Regions from separate parts of the Paenibacillus sp. FSL F4-0236 genome, predicted to be linked through region 3. Evidence: riboswitches for the same ligand, from Rfam matches in the RefSeq annotation. Region 3 holds a riboswitch; each other region holds the start of a gene.
The links. Region 3 has a riboswitch for cyclic di-AMP ahead of NSQ29_RS00830 (TrkH family potassium uptake protein). Riboswitches for the same ligand answer to the same signal wherever they lie in the genome.

Region 1 (8,268 bases), 5.4 Mb from region 3:
TCCCACTCTGAACCATGGGTACGTACTTTATCTATCGCTTCCTCTAGCCGGCAATGGTATATCATTCTGAGAAAAGAACTCCATTTAATAAGGTCGAAAGTTTTGGTATTGGCAGAGATAAGACATGCCCCCCAGCTGCTACCTCCTTTACAGGTAAGTTTCAGGATGCCATAACGGCTGTCTTGATCAGCCTCCATTCCATAGTGAATAGGCTCTGGTGAATCAAAGACGAATACTTCTATGCGAGATAGTCTTCGCTGGTCCATGACAGGTTTCTCCTCCTTAGGTTTCCAAAAGCTTAAGATTTACATGGTGAATGACGTTAGCCTTCTCTATACAGGCGAGCATTTCAGCTTCATTCTCACAGACTGCGGCATGCTCCAGCCATAGTCGGAATTTCTGTTTGCGTATAACGGATAAATGTAAGGGAAAGGTGTTGCGGGATCTCATTACGTACCAACCGACTGCAACATCTTTCCACGGTTCCTTAAAAGCGGTGAGCCATGGAAAACGTTGGTGTGCTGACCAATCCTGCAGCTGTTGCTTTTCTCGGATATTTTTATATATTTCGTATATAATTGTTCGGTCCATACAGTATTCACAGGTAGATGGGCTGCTGAAATGGCGAAGTGATTCAATCTGCTTCTGACCAAAAGCATAGCCGACAATAGTTCTGTGATGATCCTCTTCGAACCACAACGCTCCAAAGCAAACATAATTTAGACTTATCGGCTCAAGTAGCCCTTGCTGAGTTCCCCAATAATAGTGTTTCATTCCTTTCACCCCGTCCAGCATGCTATCACCCTATAGATTCAGGTAACGCAAAAACCGCAGCAAGAGGAGGACCTCTGCTGCGGTTTTGGAATACAGGTATACACACACCTGTGCCAAAGCGTGGCGGATCAAGGGTCTCTCTCTTTACGCTTACGAGGTTAGCTGTCGGATTCGGACGGTGAGAGTCGCCCTACCTATGTGAGACTTGAACAGTCTCCTTCGGATTCACCCCAAGTAGGCCATGTGGCCTGATGGTTCCCCCGTTCCCTGCAAATGCAGGAACTCAGCGTTGAATGTATTTCGTGAAATAGATTCAACCCGAATCATACTCTTTTCAAGGTGTTTCTGTAAAAACAGAAAGTGTTCTTTTGAGCGCAATTTAAACCAAATCCTGCCTACTACGACGGAAAAGGGAACCAAATAGGTATTTATTGCGAGTTATCGGGCTTCTTCCTCGCTTAATCTCGACTTCTTGTTTTCTTACCTATAAAGGCGATTTTTTAAGATTTCTACATTTGTGGTGAATAAAATCACATGGTATGCCCGCTTTTCGCTAATGGATTAAAACTCGAGTAAACAAGAGATATAGAGAGATTGGATATCAAGTAAGCGCTATCCGATACGAAAATAGTTTTTAATTTGCATTATTTTGGCATCAATCAGGTTTTACAATTCTTCCTGCATAAGGGTATGATTACTCCTGTTTCAACAACAATCGAATATTTGATCCGCTTAATTTCCGTTAAGGAAAGCGGGGGAACCAACAATCGGCAGACGATGTGAGAGTCGGAAGCCGGTTATGGGGTGAATCCTGTAGAAGATGCGAGTGAGCTCGCATCTTCTACAGGTAGGGCGACTCTCACCGCCCGAATCCGACAGCTAACCTCGTAAGCGTATGGAGAGAGGATGAGTGCAATGTGACCGCTAGCGAGCCACAGAGGAGAATCCTTTGTGGCTTTTTGCTGTGCTTTTTTAAGCAAAGCATTTATGGAAAACCTCACGAAGAGGTCGTTATATTCATCATTAGCGGTAGCTTTTCTTTCAAGATCAGGGTGATCAAGTTCTGATCTTACAAGCAAAGCATTTGAGGAGAATAAGAGATGACAGATCAGAATGAATATGTACTGGTATGTGCGCCAACGAAGGCAGGCGAACATTTTATTAAGCTTCTAAAATTCAGAGGCATTAAGATGGCCGGATTGACCAACAACTTGCCTGAGAAGGCCCTACTCGAAGAGATGGGGATTGAACAAGTCGTTCTAGTTGATACCCGCCATCAGAATACTTGGTTTCGCCCGCCGTTCCCGGTAGGACGGGTATATCTGTTCGAGAGCAGCTTTACGTTATGCTGCCGCTACATTCAGATGTGCCGCACCTGGACGACACAGCCGATTTTTGTAATCACAAGCTCAATAAATCCTAGATTGGTCTATAAAAGACTTGGTGCAAGTTATGTAATCTATTCTCATAGTGGTGATGCTGATTTTCTAATCGATAAATCACCTCATCAAGGATAAAAGAAGGAGTGCGGGAGATATGATGGATCTGTATATGGTGGCTTCGTTAGCTGTAATTTACGGGTTGTTTTATGGATTTATGCGCTGGTGCGCAGGTGTAGTTGAGGATACAGGGAGGGATAAGTTGTGATTCTAGTAATCGCTGTTACCCTACTGTTGTTTGTATATCTGGTTTACGCATTGATTCATCCGGAGAAATTTTAAGGAGGGGCATTCATGGGCATTTTGCAAATAGTTGCTGTAATCGTAATTCTTATCTTGCTGGTTAAGCCGATGGGCACGTATTTATATTATGTATTTTCTAATGAACCGAACCGTACGGATCGATGGTTTGGAGGCATGGAAAAAGGGATTTATAAGCTGATCGGCCTGAAAAAACGGGACGGAATGTCTTGGAAGAAGTATGCGCTCAGCTTTGTGTTAACAAATATCGTATTGGTTACTTTCAGTTACATTGTTCTTAGATTGCAGCGGGGATTGCCGTTAAACCCGAATGGAATTACGGATATGGAACAGACGCTTTCATTCAATACAGTGATCAGCTTTATGACCAATACGAACCTGCAGCATTATAGCGGGGAGACGGGGCTTTCGTATTTTTCACAAATGGCTGTCATCACGATGATGATGTTCACATCTGCAGCGAGCGGATTTTCTGTTGCGGTTGCCTTTGTCAGAGGAATCACGGGACGGAAATCAGTCGGGAACTTCTTCGAGGATTTCGTCAAAGCACATATTCGTGTGTTCATTCCGCTAGCTTTGTTAGTTTCATTGGTGCTGGTAGGACTACATGTGCCACAAACGCTCAAGCCATCACTTGAAGTCACTACACTAGAGGGCCAAACACAACAAATTGCTATCGGTCCAGTAGCTTCTTTGGAATCGATCAAACATCTGGGCACGAATGGTGGCGGCTTCTTCGGGGCCAATTCATCGCATCCTTTTGAGAACCCTAATCCACTTACGAACGTGCTAGAGATTCTCTCTATGTGGATGCTGCCAGCTTCGCTCCCTTATATGTACGGATTGTTTGCCAAGAACAAACGTCAGGGCTGGGTAATTTTTACCGCAATGATGACCTTGTTTGTTCTGCTATTAAGCCTAAACTTCTATGCTGAATCGAAAGGCAATCCGGCGATCAATGCACTAGGAATTGAATCTTCACAAGGTAGTATGGAAGGTAAAGAGGTGCGCTTCGGCATACCGCAGTCTTCCTTGTTTACTTCAGTAACAACCGCAGCTACGACAGGTAGTGTTAACAATATGCATGATACGCTGACGCCGCTGGGAGGTATTACGCCTCTTGCACTGATGATGCTCAACAATGTCTTCGGTGGTAAAGGTGTCGGACTGATCAATATGCTGATGTATGCGATTCTGGGTGTCTTCCTGTGCGGTCTCATGGTCGGCAGGACACCGGAGTTCCTCGGACGGAAAATAGAGGCCAAGGAGATGAAGCTGATTGCCATAGCGATCCTTGTACATCCGTTCATTATCCTTGTGCCAACCGCAGCTGCGTTCCTGACCGATTTGGGGCAAGGGGCGATTACGAACACTGGATTCCATGGACTCAGCCAAGTGTTATATGAATATGTCTCTTCTGCCGCGAACAATGGTTCAGGATTTGAAGGGCTTGCAGACAATACAACTTTTTGGAATGTCACAACCGGGATTGTCATGCTGCTAGGTCGTTATGTCTCTATCATTGCAATGCTGGCGGTAGCAGGTTCTCTGCTTAAGAAGAAGCCGGTTCCTGAGACGATTGGCACGTTCCGCACAGACAATGGACTGTTTACGGGAATTCTGATTGGTACAGTAGTGATTATCGGTGCGTTGACGTTCCTGCCGGTCATTGTACTCGGCCCCATTGCAGAATATCTAACCTTACGGTAGGAAGAGGGAGAATAAGATGAGTACTGTAAAAAGAAAAAAGTTGCTGACGGGACCCATACTCCTTAGCGCTGTAAAGGATAGTTTTATAAAGCTTAACCCAGTAACGCTAATCAAAAATCCAGTCATGTTCGTGGTAGAGGTCGGTACGATCATTGTCCTCCTCATGGTGCTGGCTCCTGGATATTTTAATGCAGAGCAATCGATAGGCTTCAATATCACAGTGTTGTTCATTCTGCTATTTACAGTGCTGTTTGCGAACTTCGCTGAAGCACTGGCGGAAGGCCGGGGGAAAGCCCAAGCCGATTCGCTCAAGAAAACAAAACAAGATATCACAGCTAACAAACTGGTTGGAGGAGCGGTGAAGACAGTCTCTTCCTCCGAGCTGCGTAAAGGAGATATCGTCATTGTCAGTCAGGGAGAACTCATCCCTGGTGACGGTGAGGTGATTGAAGGGCTAGCTTCCGTAGATGAATCAGCGATTACAGGTGAATCCGCACCTGTAATCAAGGAGGCTGGTGGGGACTTTGGCTCCGTTACAGGCGGTACACGGGTCGTCAGTGATGAGATCAAGGTCAGAATTACTAGTGATCCTGGTGAGTCGTTTCTAGATCGGATGATTTCCCTCGTTGAAGGGGCGAAACGTCAGAAGACACCTAATGAAATCGCGCTAAATACGCTTTTGATCAGTCTGACGCTGATTTTCTTGATTGTAGTAGTGACCTTGCGGCCGATTGCAACTTATCTAGGTGTTGATCTTGATATTCCCGTCATGATCGCCTTGTTGGTCTGTCTGATTCCGACAACAATCGGGGGGCTACTCTCCGCAATCGGAATAGCGGGTATGGACCGGGTGACCCAGTTTAATGTACTCGCCATGTCGGGTAAGGCAGTTGAGGCTGCCGGCGATATTAATACGATGATCCTAGATAAGACCGGTACGATTACCTTTGGGAACCGGATGGCGAGTGAATTTGTACCAGTCGGAAATGAATCCGAAGCGGAGCTTACGGCATGGGCGGCCATCAGTTCCCTAAAGGATGAGACGCCTGAGGGACGTTCTGTAATTGAGTTGGCCAAAAAGCTGGAACGCAGCTATGACAGCAAGCTTGCTGAAGGTGGCGAATTCGTAGAGTTTAAGGCCGAAACTCGGATGAGTGGTATTGACCTGCAAGATGGACGCTGCGTACGCAAAGGTGCGGTAGACTCCGTGAAGAAATGGGTACAGTCGAAAGGCGGTGTCATTCCCGCGAACCTCGACAGTAATTCTGATGCCATCGCCCGGATGGGGGGGACCCCGTTAGCGGTTGCGGTAGACAATCGGATCTATGGACTTATTTACTTGAAGGATACCGTAAAGCCAGGCATGAAAGAGCGGTTTGATGAGCTGCGGAAAATGGGGATCAAGACCATCATGTGTACGGGTGACAATCCGCTGACCGCAGCTACGATTGCCCGTGAAGCGGGGGTAGATGATTTCATCGCTGAAAGTACACCTGAGGATAAAATAGCAGTCATTCGCCGCGAACAGAACGAGGGTAAGCTGGTTGCCATGACTGGGGATGGTACAAATGATGCCCCTGCCCTAGCACAAGCTGATGTGGGCTTAGCCATGAATAGCGGCACTACAGCTGCTAAGGAAGCAGCAAATATGGTCGATTTGGACTCTGACCCTTCGAAGATTATAGAGGTCGTAGCGATTGGTAAACAGCTGCTGATGACGCGGGGCGCGTTAACAACCTTTAGTATCGCGAATGATATCGCGAAGTATTTCGCTATTATTCCGGCGATGTTCATGCTCGCCATTCCTGAAATGGAAGCCCTGAATGTAATGGGACTAGGCTCGCCAAGCTCGGCTATAATATCCGCCTTAATATTTAATGCGATTATTATTCCGCTGCTCATCCCACTGGCTATGAAGGGTGTGTCGTATAAAGCTATGAGCTCTACGAAGCTGCTTGGACGCAATATATTTATCTATGGGCTAGGCGGAGTGGTTGTTCCATTTGCTGGCATCAAGCTCATTGATATGATCGTAAGTGTATGGATTTAACGACGTGTTGACTAATCATTGAAAGGGTGAGAGCATCGTGAATAACGGAAACTCCATGGAGGACACTGAAGAGCAGTTATCATCATCGAAAGGTGCTTATTTCTTTATTATTGTGCGACTAAGTTTAGTATTTATTGTTCTCTGCGGAGTGATCTATCCTCTGACAACTACAGCGCTTGCCCAGGTTCTAATGCCGTCACAGGCGAACGGCAGCTTGCTTAAGAATGATGCTGGAGTAGTTGTAGGCTCGGAACTCATCGGGCAGAACTTTACGAATCCAGCTTTATTTCATGGTCGTGTGTCTAGTATTGAGTATAAAGCAGAAGCTTCAGGTTCCAATAACTACTCTCCATCCAATCCGGATATGCTGCAGCGGACAAAGGATTTCATTACGCAGTGGAAGCTCGATAATCCGGATGTGCCCGTGAACAAATTGCCAGTTGATTTGGTCACCAACTCGGGTTCGGGGCTTGATCCGCATATCACACCTGCTTCAGCTATGGTGCAGATTCCTCGGATTAGCAATTTAACCGGTATTCCTGCATCGCAGCTGGAAGAGCTCGTAAATAAGCATACCGAGGGTCGTGACTTAGGGTTGTTTGGTGAAGAACGGGTCAATGTGTTGAAGCTGAACATGGATCTACTGAAACTAGCGAACAAATAAATATAGTAAATGTCCCTGCCAGATTACTAGAATCGGGCAGGGATATCTTGCTTTCTAAAATATAAGAAAGTATAAGTTTCACATTATACATCATCCTTATATTTCTACGAGAAACGGCTGTCATCTTTGAAGGACGACAACGTCGTTTCTTCTTGGAACAGAAGGATACATGCATGATCGGGGTTATTAAGGAGTGGTCTTGATGGGAACATACCGGAGGAAGACGCCGGAGGAGCTGCTGCTCTCTATCTATGAGCTGCATCGGGGACGTCTGAAGATCTATATCGGTCCGGTCAGTGGGTCGGGCAAAACGTATCAGATGCTGCGTGAGGGCCAGGCGCTAAAAGCGCAGGGAATCGATGTTGTGATCTGTGCGGTTTCGACGAATCAGAGTCCAGAAACTAAGGATCAGCTGGGCGATTTGGAACGGATACCAAGTATTCATTGGTTTCAGAAAGATATAGAGAAGAAGGATCTTGATGTAGCTGCTATTGTGGCACGTAATCCAGAAGTTGTGCTAACCGATGGCTTGGCTCACCAGAATCGCGAGGGTGCGGAGAGGTCTGGAAGACTGGAAGATATCAAATATTTATTGAGCAATGGGATTAGTGTCATTACAACTGTAAACGTATACGAACTGGAGGGTGCTGCGGATTTAGTGCGGAAGTGGACCGGAATTGAGGTAGAGCATTCCCTTCCTGCAGAGGTGCTTACCCTTGCCGATGATATCGTTCTAATTGATGTGACTCCAGAAAAGATACTTCAGCGCTTGTCCGATGGACATTTAGGGAAGCACCAGCAGAGATCGCTTTTTAACAAGGGTAATTTAAGCAAGCTGCGGGAGCTGGCACTTCGGATGGTCGCTGAGGATGTTAATGATTCGCTGGAGAAACACCGGGAAGAACAAGGGCTGCAGGGAGCTTCGGGGATCGCAGAAAAGGTGTTGGTATCTGCGCAGTATTATTGGAACGGCTCGATCCATATCCGACGTGGACAGCAGATTGCCAAGCGGTTAAATGGGGATCTGTCAGTGGTGTCATTCTGGAAGCAGGGTCTCACCCTTTCTAAGGAAGCAGCTACCTTTAAGCGTTCCCTCTGGAAGCTGACCGAGAAGATTGGTGCCTCTATGGAGGAGATCACCTTTCGCTCGAAGCGGGAGATCCCACGTCTGTTGGTAAAATACGCGATCGAACACAATATTACCCGAATCGTTATGGGACACTCCAAGCAGACCGCTTGGCAGGAATTATGGAAAGGCTCAATCGCTAATTCGTTACTGAAGCAAATCCGAGGTGTGGATGTGTTCTTCGTGGCGGATCGCGCAGACCGTGAGGGAGAACGTGTACTTCCAACCCGGCAGACTCGTAATG
Region 2 (8,268 bases), 5.9 Mb from region 3:
TCTTGCGTGATGTGGAGGAGGATTTTCCTCGTAAAGTAGCCTCTGTAATCGCTAAAACTTATGAGCATGAAATTGTTGTAAATCTGGTTTCCAGTCCGCTAGATGCTGATCGCATGGATTATTTGCTGCGTGATGCGTACTATACAGGTGTAAACTATGGGACGATCGACATTGATCGGATTTTAAGAATGCTGCGTCCTTATAATGGTCGAATTGTTGTAAAAGAATCGGGAATGCACGCCATTGAAGATTATTTAATGTCGCGCTATCAAATGTACTGGCAAGTCTATTTTCATCCGGTGACACGTAGCTCAGAGATTATTTTACGACAAATTTTCCGTAGAGCCAAGGAGCTTTTCCAAGAGGGGTACAATTTTAGTTTCATGATTAATCCGCTGGAGGATTTGTTCCGTGGTGAGGTGACAGTGAAGCAATATTTAATGCTAGATGAAGCACTGGTACAGACGGCTTTTATGCAGTGGACGCTTGAGAAAGATGAGCTACTAAGCGACTTGTGTACCCGTTTTATTCATCGTAAACTGTATAAATATGTTGAGGTGGAGAATCTCGATACAGATATGATTACTGAAATTCGTAGCAGTTTTGCGGCAGCGGGACTTCACCCAGAATATGATTTGGAGATTGATTTTCCGACAGATCTGCCCTATGATGTGTTCCGTCCGGGAGAAGCTTTTGACAATAAACAAATTCTGCTGCTTGATCGGCATGATCATCTGCGGGAAATTTCAGAGGTGTCGGATATTGTGCGTTCTATTAGCGGTATTCACCGTGGCAGATATCATCTTTATTTTCCTCAGGATAAGTTGAGAAATGCGCTTACGCGATTGCCTGGTTCTATTGCAGAGATTTTTGCAAAATAATACAAGAAAATATGGGATTTTTGACAAGAAGAGTAGAAATATAAGATATAACGGATAGTGTGAAACTTATATTGTCTTATATTTAAAAAAGAACAAGGAGTGAGGGTTAAAATGTTTCTGTTTGACACACATACGCATCTGGATGCACCTCAATTCGACGAGGATCGCGAAGAAGTTATCGCTCGTGCTGTAGAAGCAGGAGTTAGCAAGATGATTAATATCGGATTTAATCGGGAGACGATTCCCTCAACGATGAAGCTGGCGGAATCTTATGATTATATTTATGCGGCAGTGGGTTGGCATCCTCAGGATGCGATTGATATGAAAGAAGGAGATCTCGATTGGATCGCTTCTCTATGCAGTCATAAAAAAGTAGTGGCTATTGGTGAAATCGGACTGGATTATTACTGGGATACTTCTCCCAAGGATGTGCAACATGAAGTTTTTCGCAAGCAAATTGGACTAGCCCGTGAATTAAATATGCCGATTTGTATTCATGATCGTGATGCCCATGAGGATGTTGTACGGATTTTACGGGAGGAAAAAGCAAATGAGGTTGGAGGCGTGATGCACTCATTCTCAGGAAGCTGGGAAACAGCTAAAATGTGCTTGAATCTTGGTTTTCATTTATCCTTTGGAGGACCCATTACGTTCAAAAATGCAAGAGTGCCAAAAGAAGTGCTTGCGCAGACCCCACTAGACCGATTATTGATCGAAACCGATGCTCCATATTTGACTCCACACCCCTTCCGCGGGAAGCGAAATGAGAGCGCTCATGTGAAGCTTGTAGCAGAGGCAGCAGCTGAAATTAAAGGGTTAACATGGGAAGAATTGGCTAAAATAACGTATGCGAACGCACTGGAACGATTTGGGATTGAGTGAAAACGGGAGCAAAACAGGCGAAAAATAGAGAATGGCCGATATATTAAACTTTTTTAATATAAAAACGGCTGAATATTACAATATTTTAACCATATTTTTGCGTAAACGTGGTTGAATCGTCCTTTACAACATGCATCAAAACAGGATATCATCTTTTCAGTGATGTGAGCTGTGTTATAGTGACAGCCATTGATTCATGGATCGTCTCGCTGAGTCTCCGTATGGAGAACGGGGGAACCAATATTGACCTGCCGCATGCCTGTATTTTAAATACGGTTTAGACGTGCCGTAGGACAGTATTTGATTTCTTCACGTGGTCTTTGGGGTGAATTTAAGGGCAACCGCCATGAGCGGGTGACCTGAAATAGGGCGTCTCTCTTTCGTCCGAACCCGACAGCTAACCCCGTAAGCGCAAGTAAGAGAGGCAACCTCGTGCACAAGCATTCTCTATTCTGATATTGGAGAAGCCACGAAAGAGTCCTCAGTTGAACTCTTTTTAGGCTTTTTTATTTTTGAATAAATAGAATGTTGCCCACATACTGTTATATAACAGGGGTGGGAGTAGCTGTGCCGAGCAGGCGATCCATGAGCAGGAGACGCTAAGTTATTACGTGCGTGTCCTGTGACAATCTCAAATAGTTTCGTCAAAGGAATTCAGTCCTCATGATATACAATTGACGACGGGGCTATGTAAGGAGGATGGAGAGAATGGGCGTATTCCAACCAGAAGTATCCCATGATTCGCAGTCATCCAGCAGGTCTTTCGCATTACGGTGGGAGCAAGTAAATACTCGCGTACTTTTACTTGCAGGCGTGATTTCAGTCGCTATCGCGCTACTTATTCTGCTGTACGTACACGGTCAAAGTAACAAACAATTATTTTTAGTAATAGACGGGCAAACACAGACGCTTGAAACGCGAGAAGCGCTTCTTGGTGATGTGTTGGAGAAAGAGCAAATTTCGCTGCAGCCGCATGATGAACTATCTTTAGGACTGAGTGATGAAATAAAAGACGGTGACCGTGTCGTTATCAATCGTGCGCAGAAAATTAGTCTTACTGCGGATGGAGCAACAAAAACGTTATATACGACCGAAGACACAATTGGTAAAGCAATTGAGAAAATGGGCATTACCCTAGAAGGTCATGATAAGATTTTCCCTTCGTTAGACACCACCATTTCTGCAAACATGGAGGTTAAGATTGTTCGCATCAACAAACAGACTGTACAGCGATCAACTAACTTACCCTTCAGAGTCATCAAGACAGCAGACCCCTCCCTTACTGTGGGAACAGTTAGAGTGGCACAGGCAGGCAAACCAGGCGTCATGATTCAGCATATTGAAAAGATCTACCAAGACGGAGAACTGGCCTCTATGCGCATGATTGGTAAGGAAGTACAAACGGTAACGAAAGATAAGATTATTGCCGTTGGTACCAAAGCACTTCCTAAGCCGGCTGTAGCTAAGACTACAACAACTTCCAAATCAAACACCACTTCAAAAACGGCTAAGGTTAGCGCCAAGACTAATAACGTCACTAGCAAGGCTGGCGTAGACTTTGAGTACAAGAAGATGATTAAGAACGTCTCCATGACAGCTTATTCATCAGAAGAGCCAGGTATTGGTACCAAAACTGCCTCCGGAACACGCGTAACGGAAGGTCGTACAATTGCGGTAGACCCGAATGTAATCCCTATTGGCTGGTGGGTATATATCGAGGGGCTTGGATTCCGCCGAGCAGAAGATACTGGCGGTGCCATTAAAGGCAATAAAGTAGATGTCTATTACGATTCACTGAGCCATGTCCGTAATTTCGGTCGTAAATCACGTACCGTTTATGTGATTGGACCTGTGAAGCCGGAGTTAAACTAGGCTGAAGCTTTTGCAAATTATTCTTTGATAAGCTATAGTGATGATAACCGTTAAGGAACGCCAGATGATCATTTCGTTGATCGCAGAGCAACCGCTCATCACTTATACATTCTTTAACCAAAAGAAGAGGAGCGAAACCTCTTCTTTTTTGCTTTTTTTGGAAGGAGTCAAGAGATATGATTAAGGAATTAATTGTCGTTGAAGGTAAGAGTGATACCGTCGCTGTTAAACGCGCTGTAGAAGCAGATACAATCGAAACAGGGGGCTCGGCTGTAGACCGGACCGTAATTGCGAAGATCGCGCTTGCTATGGAGCGTAGAGGAGTGATTATCCTTACTGACCCGGATCACGCGGGTGAACGAATTCGTAAGATTGTGTCCGCAAAGGTGCCGGGCTGTAAGCATGCCTTCATTCCGGAGAAGGACGCAACCCGCAAGGGAGATATTGGTGTGGAGAACGCTTCTCCAGAGGCGATTCGTCATGCGCTGCGGAATGTACATACCTCTTTTGAAGGTGCACCTGCTTTAATTGGACTTGATGATCTAATGGCCGCTGGAATGCTTGTACATCCTCGGGCAGCTGAAAGACGTATGGCACTTGGTAATTTGCTTGGAATCGGATATTGTAATGGCAAGCAGCTGTACAAGCGGCTGGCGATGTTTGGAATTACGCGGGAGGAATTTGCCGGAGCTCTCGCCCAAATTGATCAGGGGGGCATTACTTCATGAGTAGTAGAGAGGAAATTTCGACTCCAAAACGGACGAAAGAAATTATTCAACGTTATGGATTCAAGTTCAAGAAGAGCTTAGGACAGAATTTTTTGATTGATCAAAATATATTGGACAAGATTGTTGACGCCGCTGGGCTAGATAGCGAATCAGGGGCATTGGAAATCGGTCCTGGGATTGGTGCCCTGACCGAGCGTTTGGCGCTAACCGCTGGTGCGGTGACCGCTGTGGAGATCGACCGTAGGCTGATTCCTATTTTAAGGGACGTACTTTCCCCTTATCCGCATGTTAAGGTTCGTAATGATGATGTTCTGAATGTAAATCTGCAGGAGCTGTTCAAAGAAGATTTTGCATCCGTGAACAAGGTAAGCGTAGTTGCCAATCTGCCGTATTATGTAACTACTCCGATTCTGATGAAGCTGCTCGAAGAGAAGCTACCGCTTGATAACATCGTTGTAATGATTCAGAAAGAGGTTGCGGAGCGTATGGCCGCTTCTCCGGGAGGAAAGGAATACGGGAGCCTTAGCATTGCCGTGCAGTACTACAGCGAGCCTGAGCTCGTCTGCATTGTGCCGCGTACGGTGTTCATTCCTCAACCTAATGTGGAGTCCGCTGTAATCCGTCTAAAGGTAAGAGAGCGTCCACCGGTAGAAGTTGAGAGTGAGAAGCACTTCTTTGAGGTCGTCCAAGCTTCTTTCACACAGCGTCGCAAGACGATTGCTAACAATCTCAAGGCTCGTTACTTCCCGGAAGAGGGACGTGAGCGTCTGGAGGCTTTACTCGCAGAAGCTGGTATTGAACCAACCCGTCGTGGAGAAACGTTAAGTCTAGAAGAATACGCCCGATTGAGCGGTGTTCTGTTGGCTGCTGGAATTGAATAAGCTAAAAACATAGCTAGTTATGAACCAACTGAGGCCTTTGCCCATACGATGGGGTAGAGGTGGTGGTTGTAATGAATTTAGGAGACTTGGTCGTTCGTAAATCTTATGGCGGAGATTTGACTTTTCGTGTAGATCATATTGTGCAGGACAGAGCCGTCATTAAAGGCACAGATTTCCGTCTGTTGGCGGATTCTCCTCTGAATGACTTGGTTCAAGTGCCTCCTACCCGAATTACGGAACGAGGACAGCAGGCACAGATTAAAGCGAATGAATCACTGACACAGCTGCGGAAAGACCGACAGGAGCAAAGTCAGCGGAGCGGGAGCGCTCTATCAGAAGGAGCATGGGCTCCATCGCCCAAGGAAGCTGCTTATTTTGAAGTACCGGGGAAAGTACTGCATCTGGATGGCGATCCAGCGTATTTGAATAAGAGCCTTAGCTTATACGAGCAATTGCGGATCCCTGCTGAAGGTCATCATGTTCATGAGTCCGCAATGGCTGACACTTTATACCGGCTGCTGCCCCGCGTGCGTCCAGATATTGTGGTGATTACCGGTCATGACGGGGTGCTGAAGCAACAGCATACTTACGATCTTCACAGTCTGAGCAGCTATAAAAATTCGCAAAACTTCGTAGCTGCTATTAGGGTAGCTAGGGATTATGAGCGAAATTTTGATGCGTTGACGATTGTTGCAGGTGCTTGTCAGTCACATTTTGAAGCACTGCTGGGGGCAGGGGCGAACTTCGCCAGTTCTCCTGGACGGATATTGATCCATGCCCTAGACCCAGTTTATGTAGCGGCAAAATCGTCGTTCACGCCCATTAGGGATACGGTGAATCTGAGTGAGGTTTTGAACAACACCATTAGTGGTAATCAGGGAATCGGCGGTATTGAGACCCGTGGCAGCTTCCGTATTGGGATGCCGCGTCTGCAGAACCTGTCAGCACTAAAAGTGACACCTTCCGCAATTTAATCGACAGGTACAGGTCTATTTTCAAAGCTAATAGGTAATTTGAAGTGGCCGAATAGAGTAACGCGAAGAAAGGGTGAGCGATGAGCTTAACCCTTTTTTTATATAAGAAAGTATAAGTTTCACGCTATACATTATCCTTATATTTCCCGCATAAACGCTAACCGTCCTTATAGGGACGCCAAAGGCGATTATGCTTGTGTGAAATGGTAGTTATCTTTAAAGATCGACAATGTTATTTTTCTTGCTTTGTGGTAAACCTATTACAGATAACAAGGCTATTAGTTCGCCTCTGATTCTCCGCAAAAAAATTCCGTTGACAACCAAATATTCATCATCTATAATTATTTATTTGCTTTGACAAACACCTGGGGAAGTTGTATAATGGACAAGAAAAGAGGTGGTCGTCAGGCAATGGCTAATAACGCGCTGTTGGAAATCAAACGCAGTCTCGAAGCTCACGTCGGTCATAAGATCACGTTGCGTGCAAACGGAGGTCGTCGTAAAACCGTAGAACGCACCGGTGTCCTGGAAGAAACGTACCCTTCTGTATTTATTGTCAAACTGGATCAGGAGCAGCAAACATTCAAGCGAGTCTCCTATAGCTATGCCGATATCCTTACTGAATCTGTGGAAATCACAGTATGTGAAGACGATGGGCAGATGCGGATTATGTATATTAAAGCTTAATGTTTCACGGGCAGCTTCCTTTGGAGGCTGTTTTTTATTTGTATCAGAAACGGTTGTCCTTCAAAAAGGACGACCGTTTCTTTTTTTTTGGCGGTTAATATTCAGTGAATGATCCTTGTTCTTAGCAAGCATACTAATTGAGCAATCGGTTTATCATTTTCTTTCATAAGGGAGGAATTCCGTAATGAGCCGCAGAAAACGAGGCATGATGTCGGAAGAACTAAAGACAGAGTTAGCCAAGGAGCTTGGTTTTTACGAAACTGTGGAACGTGAAGGATGGGGAGGAATACGGGCGAAGGATGCAGGTAATATGGTAAAAAGAGCGATTCAGCTCGCTGAAGAGGCTGCCCGGAAATCTTAATCTTTAGCGTGTGAACAATTATTTAACGAAAAAGGGTGCGTCTAACTGGCGACACCCTTTTATTATTGGACTTCATTAGAAGTTTTTCATATAATATGTTAAGTTGTTTTTACGGGAAAAGCTGAAGGTGGGTGAACGCCTTGAAAATGTATGAGAAGGCACCAGCTAAAATTAATTTGATGCTGGATGTGCTGCACAAGCGTGCTGACGGTTTTCATGAGGTGGAAATGATTATGACCATGGTAGATCTAGCAGACCGTTTAGAGCTGTCTGAGCTGCCAAGGGATACTATTATAATATCAAGTCAAGCGGGTTATATTCCTCTAGATGAGAAGAACCTGGCCTTTCAAGCGGCTAGGCTTATTAAAGAGCGTTATAACGTGAAGAGTGGTGTACATATCCATCTGGATAAAAGAATACCGGTCGCAGCTGGCCTGGCTGGCGGCAGCAGTGATGCAGCGGCTACCCTACGTGGTCTGAACCGACTGTGGCGCCTAGGTATACCTGCGCAGGAGCTGCAGGAGCTTGGCGCTGAGCTTGGCTCAGATGTGCCTTTCTGCGTTACAGGTGGCACTGCCTTGGCAACAGGTCGTGGCGAGAAGCTGACGCCGATTAAGAACCCTCCGCAATGCTGGGTAGTATTAGCTAAGCCACCTATCAATGTATCGACTGCGGAAGTATACGGACGTGTGCGGAGCAATAATATAGCTGTTCATCCTTCGGCTCGAAAGATGCAGGACGCGATCGAAGCTGGAGATTTTGGGGGCGTGTGTAATCATCTGGGCAATGTGCTTGAGGATGTTACCCTAAAGCTGCATCCAGAGGTCCAGCAGCTCAAAGAGGCGATGGTTAAGCTCGGAGCAGACGGAGTGTTAATGTCCGGCAGCGGTCCTACAGTGTTCGGTTTAGTGTCCAAGCAGTCTAAAGTAGCAAGAATTTATAATGGACTGCGAGGGTTCTGCAAGGAAGTCTATGCAGTGAGATCACTCAATTAGTATGCTT
Region 3 (8,268 bases):
TGTGAGAAGGAAGTGCAGAAGTCCGAGTATGAGCAGATTACGCAAGATATCGCTGCTTTTCTGAGCGGAGGTCATGATGCGGTTAAGAAGGATCTACAGCAGAAGATGCAGGAAGCTGCTGAGGAATTATATTTTGAACGGGCGAAGGAACTGCGGGATCAGATTATCCATATTGATGCATTGATGGAGAAACAAAAGATTAACACCACAGATACTAAGGATCGTGACGTATTTGGTTATGCGGTAGACAAGGGATGGATGTGTGTACAGATTCTGTACATGAGACAAGGGAAGATGATTCAGCGCCACTCCTCTGTCTTTCCGTTCTATGGGGAAGCCTACAGTGACTTTATGTCTTATGTGACGCAGTATTACAGTGATAATCCTGCTCTGCCGCAGGAGATTCTTCTGCCGGATGTGCTTGACGAAGAAGCAGTGGTTGATAAAGAAGCTAAACCGGCGATTGTCATTGCTGCTCCAGCCGAAGAAGATCTACAAAAGGGGGAAGATACCCCCGAATCGCCTGAAGAAGTTGAGGCCCGTGAAATGGCCGCTGCGGAAGCATCAGCAGCAGGTGTCGTTGATGCTGCAGGTGGCGCCTCTATTCTACAGGAGTGGCTCGGCACCAAAGTGCTAGTGCCACAGCGTGGCCTCAAGAAGCAGATGGTCGGTATGGCCTGCCAAAATGCTACAGTCGCAATCGACGAGAAGTTCCGGCTTATTGAACGAGATGAAGTACGTACCTCTGGTGCTGCAATGAGCTTAGGCGAGAGCCTGGGGCTCGAACGCTTAAGCCGGATCGAGGCGTTCGATAACTCGAATATTCAAGGGACTAATCCGGTTTCTGCGATGGTTGTCTTCATTGATGGCAAGCCCGCACGAAAAGAGTATCGTAAATATAAGGTTCGTACGGTGGTGGGTGCGGATGATTATGGAACGATGCGCGAGGTCATCCGGCGGCGGTATGAACGGGTGCTGAAAGAGAACCTGCCGATACCAGATCTTATCGTAGTCGATGGTGGTAAAGGGCAGATATCCTCAGCTATTGATATTCTCGAGAACGAGCTGGGGTTATTCATTCCGGTCTGTGGTCTCGTTAAGGATGATAAGCATAAGACGGCTCAGCTTTTGGTTGGAGATCCGCCAGAACCTGTCGCTTTGGCTCGGGATAGTCAGGAATTTTATCTGTTGCAACGGATTCAGGATGAGGTGCATAGATTCGCCATCACCTTCCACCGTGAACAACGTGGGAAGTCCATGGTTACTTCTAAACTGGACTCCATACCAGGTATAGGCGAGAAGCGGCGCAAGGCGCTGCTTAAGCATTTCGGATCACTAAAGAAAATTAAAGAAGCCTCCATAGAGGATTTTAAATCACTTTCTATTGGCGAAAAGCTGGCTAGTCAAATTCTTGAGGCGCTCAAGGATGAAGAGCCAGCGACATAGGCATTCGAAATACTGGAATGATGTATACGTAAATATAAAAAAGGTGTCACAGCAGTTTTCTGCTGTGACACCTTTTTTAATTATAGGTTTAAATTACAGATGTAGGTTCAACCGGCTTAGGTTCTGATTTCTGCGGTGGATTAAACCGATAGACGATGTAGGCGACTATGAACGGCATGATAATCGCGAAGATACCAGCCCCTACATTCACGCTTTCCTTCATAAAGATCAGCGTAGCACCCATCAGAATGCTGTCAAACACGACGTGACTGAACATGACGGCAATAAAGCCGTAACGAAGGAATATATAGCTAAAGAGCAAACCAATCACGGTCAGCTCAATAGGACGGGAACTGATGGGGTAGATCGGATACAGCGTATGGCCAAACGCCCAAACCAGCGTGGTGATCAGGCAAGCAATGAACGTGCTACGGAATACTTTTTTCAACATAGGAATTCCGAAAAAACGATAAATGGCTTCCTCGGATAAACCAGCGAGCCATGCAACGATGGGCAGCAGCCAAGCATATCTCATGTTGTAAGGAGATTGAGTAGCGTCAGTAGTGGACCAGTTCTGCAAGGTAAGTGATAATACGATGAACATAAGGGTCTGCACCCCTAGCAGCACGAATGCCCAGACGTATCCAGCCCGGATACTATCCAGAACATATTTTCCATAGCCAGGCTCTTTAGCACGAGGCCATGGGTTCATTCCCTCTTCTTTTTTCCATAGGCCGTCCCCTCCAACTAAAGAAAAATAGAGCAGGGAGGACATTAGGAGGCTATATAAGGCATAAATGATGAACATTATGACGGAAGTTATCTGAGCCTCGAGTCCTTCGCCTGAGGATTCAGGGAGCATATTATAGGTGCTGATCATCATGATTACAAAATAAGCTGAGCTTAGGAATATTCCACGCTTAAAGGAGGTATGTTCTCTTCTAAGTATGCTGTAGATGAGTGCCAGAATTCCTAAAGCTAAAGTAGGCAAACCGTAGCCGAATAAAGTAAACTTTTCAGCGAGAGAGGTCTGGTCCTTTACATAGGAGGTATGCCAGGCTGGAGCGGTGAATCCTGCTTTAAAGCTGGATACCTGTTCGCCAGTGAAATCGAAATAATAGTGTAGTAAGGATTCGCCGATCTGAACGGAACGATCTGTATACACGAGCCCGTAGTTTCCCGTATTCGATTCAATTTGCAGCTTGGCGGGATTTACATCCCATTCCTGAAGCCAAGGACGGGCAAGACTTTCTTTTTGTGCAAGTGATAAGGTAGTACCCTTGTCCTCTTCTTTTGCACTGGTGGATACATTGTTTGGTAATCCGGTACCTGATCCTTCTGCACCTTGTGTGAAAGCGACAACTGCACCAGTATACATATTGAGGTCAACAGAGATCAGTGGCTCTTGTTCCGCTGAAGGACTAAGTGTTACACGAAAGATGTCAAAAGGATATCGTTGATCCAATTTCTTTTTTGTATAGTCCTCCAAAAGCTTCTCGCGGGACATATAACCATAAAAGGAAGAGTCCGTATCGTACAGTACATTCCACTGATCGGTTGGTGCTTTGGTGTAGTTCAGCTTTTGTTCTGCGAATGATATGGCTTTGTCGCGGGCTTCCGCCTTGCTGATGACAGTAGTATCTTCCCCGGCAGGGCTATTTAGCACCGAGGGAGCAATTTGAAACATAATAAATAGAATAAGACCGATAATGCCCGAGATGATGAGCCTCTTGGAGAGGGCACGTTGCTGTAAGGGCTGGCCAACGGGATTCATGTAACGCCTCCTTGTAAACTGACAATGTTATGTTCCATTATAGTATTAGTGCCATGATAGTTACAAAAATCATCGTATATTCTTTTTATGGGTAATAGAGATATTATAGAATAGGTAACTGAATATATACCATGAATTTAAGGTGATTCTTTCTTCATTTTTCATGAAAATCGATGCAATTGCAGGGAAAACACGGAAAAGTGATGAGAAAAGGCACTCTTAGTGGTACATCCTCTCCAAACCGCATTTTTCATATGAATCACCATTAATAGTGTCTTTGTGATTTATCGAAATAACATATATAATTTGTATGCAATTGTATATAGCCGAATTTCAGGTGAAAACGGGGGAACCATAAGAAGTAATGAAAAGATGAGTATACGCCATAGGCGTTGTCTTTATTCATCAGGGGTGAATTTCGTTCTAGGAACGAATAGGGCAGCCTGCACAGTCCGAATCCGTCAGCTAACCTCGTAGGCTAATTTACTGCAGGAACCAAGGGTAGCATTGGTTTTCCAGTGCTTTTTTTGTTGGAATTCTTTAAATTTTGATAAGAGGGTGAGCGTAGTGGCTTCACAGTTTCGCAGGGTTTCTGAATCAAAGTTCCTGAAGCTCTCTCCGCCTCAGATTATGGTGCTTGGTTTTGCATCGATCATTCTGATTGGAGCCTTGCTGCTAATGCTTCCCATTTCGAGTACCAGCGGGAATGCTGTTAGTTTTATTGATGCGTTGTTTACTGCAACATCGGCCACCTGTGTGACAGGACTTGTGGTGCTGGACACCGGGACGACATTCACCATTTTTGGGAAAACCGTAATTATGGTGCTTATCCAGGTGGGCGGCTTAGGGTTTATGACAATGGCGACCTTATTTGCCATGATGATGAAACGCAAAATTTCCTTGCGGGACAGACTGATCCTTCAGGAAGCAATGAACCAAGGCTCTATGGAGGGGATTGTTCGACTGATCCGGAGAGTACTTATTTATTCCTTGGTCATCGAAGGCTGTGCAGCGGTGCTTCTGTCCATACGCTGGGCGTTTGATATGCCACTGGGAAAGGCCATTTATTTTGGAATATTTCATGCGGTGTCTATGTTTAATAATGCTGGATTTGATATTTTCGGGGATTTCCGGAGTTTAACCGATTATGTATATGACCCGCTAGTGAACATCGTGGTGATGTTTCTGATTGTCTCTGGCGGTATTGGTTTTATTGTCATGTCGGATCTGGTGGAGTTTCGTGTCAAACGTAAATTATCTTTGCATAGCAAAGTTGTACTCTCCACCACTGCAGGGCTTATTCTTATCGGCGCTTTGGTTATTTTTATATTTGAATTTACGAATCAGCGCACACTGGGGAATTTAAATTTCGGCGGCAAAATATTATCGGCATTCTTTCAGTCGGTATCGCCCCGAACCGCTGGCGCCAATACGGTGGATATTGCCGGACTGCGGCAAGCCTCACAGTTCTTTATGGTTATTCTTATGTTTATTGGTGCATCTCCAGGATCAACAGGTGGCGGGGTCAAGACTACAACCTTTACGATTATGATTGGTGCAGTAATCGCGATGCTGCGCGGACGTGAAGATGTTGTACTGTTCCGTTACCGATTGGCGCAGGAGCGTATCTATAAAGCGTTGACGTTAACATTACTCGCTTTGCTATTGGTCCTCACGGTGTCGATGTTACTGTCCACAACAGAGGATAGTAATTTCTTAGCGATATTATTTGAGACGACCTCAGCTTTTGCCACGGTGGGACTAACCATGGGGCTGACACCTGAACTGTCTATCTTCGGCAAGATTCTGATCTGTCTGACCATGTTTGCAGGTCGGCTAGGTCCATTAACATTAGTGTATGCGCTTGGACCTAAACAGGGTAAACCATTGTATAAGCACCCAGAAGGTAAAATAATTATTGGATAGGAGTTAATCCGAAATGAAAGCACAGCAATTTGTAGTAATCGGTTTAGGCCGCTTTGGCTCAAGCCTTGCACTTGAGCTGATGGAAATGGGCTACGAGGTGCTCGGCATTGATCACCATGAGGAGCGTGTGGAGGAAATGAGCGATCACCTGACGCATGCGGTAGTGGCTGATGCTACAGATGAAGGAATTATGCGCTCGCTTGGCGTACGGAACTTTGACTGTGGGATTGTTGCGATTGGCGACAATATGGAACGAAGTATTCTGGCGGCGATTTTGTTAAAAGAGATTGGAGTCAAGCAAGTAGTAGCCAAGGCGATCTCGATCCTTCATGGTCGTGCGTTGTCCAGGCTGGGCGTGGACCGGGTTATTTTTCCGGAGCGGGATATGGGCATTCGTGTGGCACATCAGCTCGTGACACCCAATTTGCTGGATTATATTGAACTGTCCAAGGATTATAAAATCGTCGAGCTAACCGTTCCGTCTTGTATGAACGGGAAAAGCTTGTCAGATTTAAATACAAGAGCGAAATATGGCTGCAGTATTGTTGCCCTGAACCGGGAAAGTGGAATTATAGTGGCTCCAACGGCACATGATCATTTGAGTGAGGGCGACGTTATGGTACTCATTGGTTCTAATGAAAGTATTGATCGATTTGAGGATGAAGTTGTAAACCAAGATTAAATAGATAAGCCCTCCGTCCTTTACATGGGACGGAGGGCTTTTTTAATTAAGGCTGCACGCAGAGGTATGTACTATTTCTCTCGTTCCGTTAGAAACATCTCTTCTGTGACCTGCACGAGGCTGCGGGCCGCTGTGCTCAGGCTCCCATCGTCACGGTAAATCAGGCAGGTAGTTCGCTGAGTCTGCTCCAGCTCCTTAATATGCAGAGAGACCAGCCCACCGCCGTTTAACAGCTGCGGACGCAGATAAGACTTGGGCAGTAACGCTGCCACATTGACTGTCGGTAGCAGCCGCACGATGGCTTCGAAGGAGTCAATCTCCATCCGAACGTCTGGATCAATTCCACAGCGCTGGAACAGATCGTCTGTTAGACGTCGGTACCAGGTGCCTTTGGAGAACAGGATCATAGGCAGTCGGGACAGATCATCCATAGTTAGCTTGGTAGATTGATTCAGAGGATGATGCTCAGAAACAACCAGTCGAAGTTGATCCTCAAACAGAGAAATACAGCGCAGTCCAGGTTCTTGAATAGAGGAAGCGATCAGACCTATATCTGACTTTCCTTCACTGACAGAGGAGACAATTTCATGTGTTCGGCCTGTGATTAGCTTCAGCTCCGCAGTTGGGTATTTCTCCATATATGCGTTAACTAGTGGAGGCAGAGTGGTCTGCAGTGAGGTAAGTGACGCCCCTAAGGTGACGAGCTTAGGCTCGCCTTCTTTGTATTTAGACAAAGCCTCCAGAAATTTAGAGCGCTGCTGCCGTTGTTCAAGTGCGTAGGAATAAGTAAGACGCCCAACCTCTGTTACCTCCAGACGCTTGCCATAACGATTAAATAGCGCGACACCCAGCCGTTCTTCCAGCTTGGAGATTTTACGAGATAGGGCAGGTTGGGACAGATTGAGCTGGCGGGAGGCCCGATTCAAGCTGGAGTGCTCCACAACCGCTGCAAAAACATCTAAATCGTCAAACATATTTATGTTCCTCTCGTAGTGCAATCTATAAACAGTAGTGACGAAATTCATAGCCATGAAGACAATACTTCTTGCTCCATAAGGAAATAAAAGATTTGTCGGAAAATGTTGTTTCTCTAAATGAGAATTATTATCATATAAAATCTATTCTTATGCGTTTATTGTATAACGTTTAATAATTAGATTGCAATTCCCTTATAAGGGAAAAAGGAGTAACATAAAAAGTGACACAAGATATTCACATTTTGTGAAAAAGAAAACAAAGTCCGGGAAACCAAGGATAGCGGTAAATATAGACGTTTTGTCATGACATAGTCTACGTTATCCTGTGTCAAATGTAGTTCCGGCGGTGAATACACAATAATGAAAACGCTGTTTTAATCGGAAAGGGGTTACTTTGTATGAAAGGATTTTATTCCAGAAAGATTCATTCCTTGCTAGGCGTTATCCCGCTTGGAGCTTTCTTCATTGAGCACATGATGACGAATTTTGCGGCTGTAGAGGGTGGCGCTTCCGGTTTCACTGACAGCGTGATATGGCTGAATAGCCTGCCGCTTGTCTTCTTCCTGGAATTGTTCGGTATATGGCTACCTCTGCTGTACCATGGCGTATATGGACTGTATATTGCCTATCAATCCAAGCCGAACTTGAACCGTTTCAACATTGAAAGAAACTGGCGTTATACGCTGCAACGCATTACAGGAATTATTACCTTTATCTTTATAGTCTGGCATTTGTTCCAAACCCGGGTTCAGGTGGCAGTTGGTAGTGTAGAGCATGAAGAGCTGGGCGGTCTGATGCATGATATCGTGACTCAACCACTGATGTTGACACTGTACATTATCGGTATCGTTGCAGCATGCTTTCACTTCTCAAACGGTCTATGGTCTTTCTTGATCAGCTGGGGGATCACGGTAGGACCTCGTTCACAGCGGGTATCCTCTTACCTTTGTCTCGGTATATTTGTTCTTGTAACGTTTATGTTCCTCATTTCGCTAGTCACTTTCCGTGATGCTGAATTTCAAACCGCAGCTTCCATAGCTCAGTCCATAAAGACTTTCATCTAGGTAATTATCCTCTCAGGACTAGATTCCAGAATCCTTTCTGATATTTTCAATAAAGGGAGTGAACTATCATGGCAACAGCAAATATCATTATCGTGGGTGGCGGTCTGGCCGGCCTGATGGCTACCATCAAGGCAGCGGAGTCCGGTGCGCATGTTCAATTATTCTCATTAGTGCCTGTAAAAAGATCACACTCCGTTTGTGCGCAAGGCGGCATCAACGGCGCGGTAAATACGAAAGGGGAGGGCGACTCTCCTTGGGAGCACTTCGACGATACCGTTTACGGCGGTGACTTCCTGGCGAATCAGCCACCGGTCAAGGCGATGTGTGAAGCAGCACCGGGTATCATCCACCTTATGGACCGGATGGGCGTAATGTTCAACCGCACACCTGAGGGATTAC

Region 1: it holds a riboswitch for cyclic di-AMP, as region 3 does, so the genes downstream of both, NSQ29_RS24745 (hypothetical protein) here and NSQ29_RS00830 (TrkH family potassium uptake protein) in region 3, are expected to answer to the same signal.
Region 2: it holds a riboswitch for cyclic di-AMP, as region 3 does, so the genes downstream of both, NSQ29_RS27240 (3D domain-containing protein) here and NSQ29_RS00830 (TrkH family potassium uptake protein) in region 3, are expected to answer to the same signal.

What each region holds. Positions count from the first base shown of each region.
Region 1 is NZ_JBBOBK010000001.1:5,539,028-5,547,295, reverse strand. Features, by position in the region: gene NSQ29_RS24755 (hypothetical protein) at 1-266, opposite strand, end outside; gene NSQ29_RS24750 (hypothetical protein) at 283-774, opposite strand; cyclic di-AMP (ydaO/yuaA leader) riboswitch at 908-1,073, opposite strand; cyclic di-AMP (ydaO/yuaA leader) riboswitch at 1,494-1,684, shown strand; gene NSQ29_RS24745 (hypothetical protein) at 1,875-2,291, shown strand; gene kdpF (K(+)-transporting ATPase subunit F) at 2,418-2,495, shown strand; gene kdpA (potassium-transporting ATPase subunit KdpA) at 2,508-4,184, shown strand; gene kdpB (potassium-transporting ATPase subunit KdpB) at 4,201-6,234, shown strand; gene kdpC (potassium-transporting ATPase subunit KdpC) at 6,290-6,898, shown strand; gene NSQ29_RS24725 (histidine kinase) at 7,101-8,268, shown strand, end outside.
Region 2 is NZ_JBBOBK010000001.1:6,101,575-6,109,842, reverse strand. Features, by position in the region: gene NSQ29_RS27250 (HD domain-containing protein) at 1-881, shown strand, start outside; gene NSQ29_RS27245 (TatD family hydrolase) at 993-1,763, shown strand; cyclic di-AMP (ydaO/yuaA leader) riboswitch at 1,961-2,190, shown strand; gene NSQ29_RS27240 (3D domain-containing protein) at 2,472-3,635, shown strand; gene rnmV (ribonuclease M5) at 3,812-4,363, shown strand; gene rsmA (16S rRNA (adenine(1518)-N(6)/adenine(1519)-N(6))-dimethyltransferase RsmA) at 4,360-5,244, shown strand; gene yabG (sporulation peptidase YabG) at 5,316-6,218, shown strand; gene veg (biofilm formation stimulator Veg) at 6,630-6,905, shown strand; gene NSQ29_RS27215 (small, acid-soluble spore protein, alpha/beta type) at 7,090-7,266, shown strand; gene ispE (4-(cytidine 5'-diphospho)-2-C-methyl-D-erythritol kinase) at 7,407-8,261, shown strand.
Region 3 is NZ_JBBOBK010000001.1:179,336-187,603, forward strand. Features, by position in the region: gene uvrC (excinuclease ABC subunit UvrC) at 1-1,446, shown strand, start outside; gene NSQ29_RS00825 (CPBP family intramembrane glutamic endopeptidase) at 1,535-3,220, opposite strand; cyclic di-AMP (ydaO/yuaA leader) riboswitch at 3,535-3,716, shown strand; gene NSQ29_RS00830 (TrkH family potassium uptake protein) at 3,851-5,146, shown strand; gene NSQ29_RS00835 (potassium channel family protein) at 5,160-5,828, shown strand; gene NSQ29_RS00840 (LysR family transcriptional regulator) at 5,900-6,802, opposite strand; gene NSQ29_RS00845 (succinate dehydrogenase cytochrome b558 subunit) at 7,204-7,869, shown strand; gene sdhA (succinate dehydrogenase flavoprotein subunit) at 7,938-8,268, shown strand, end outside.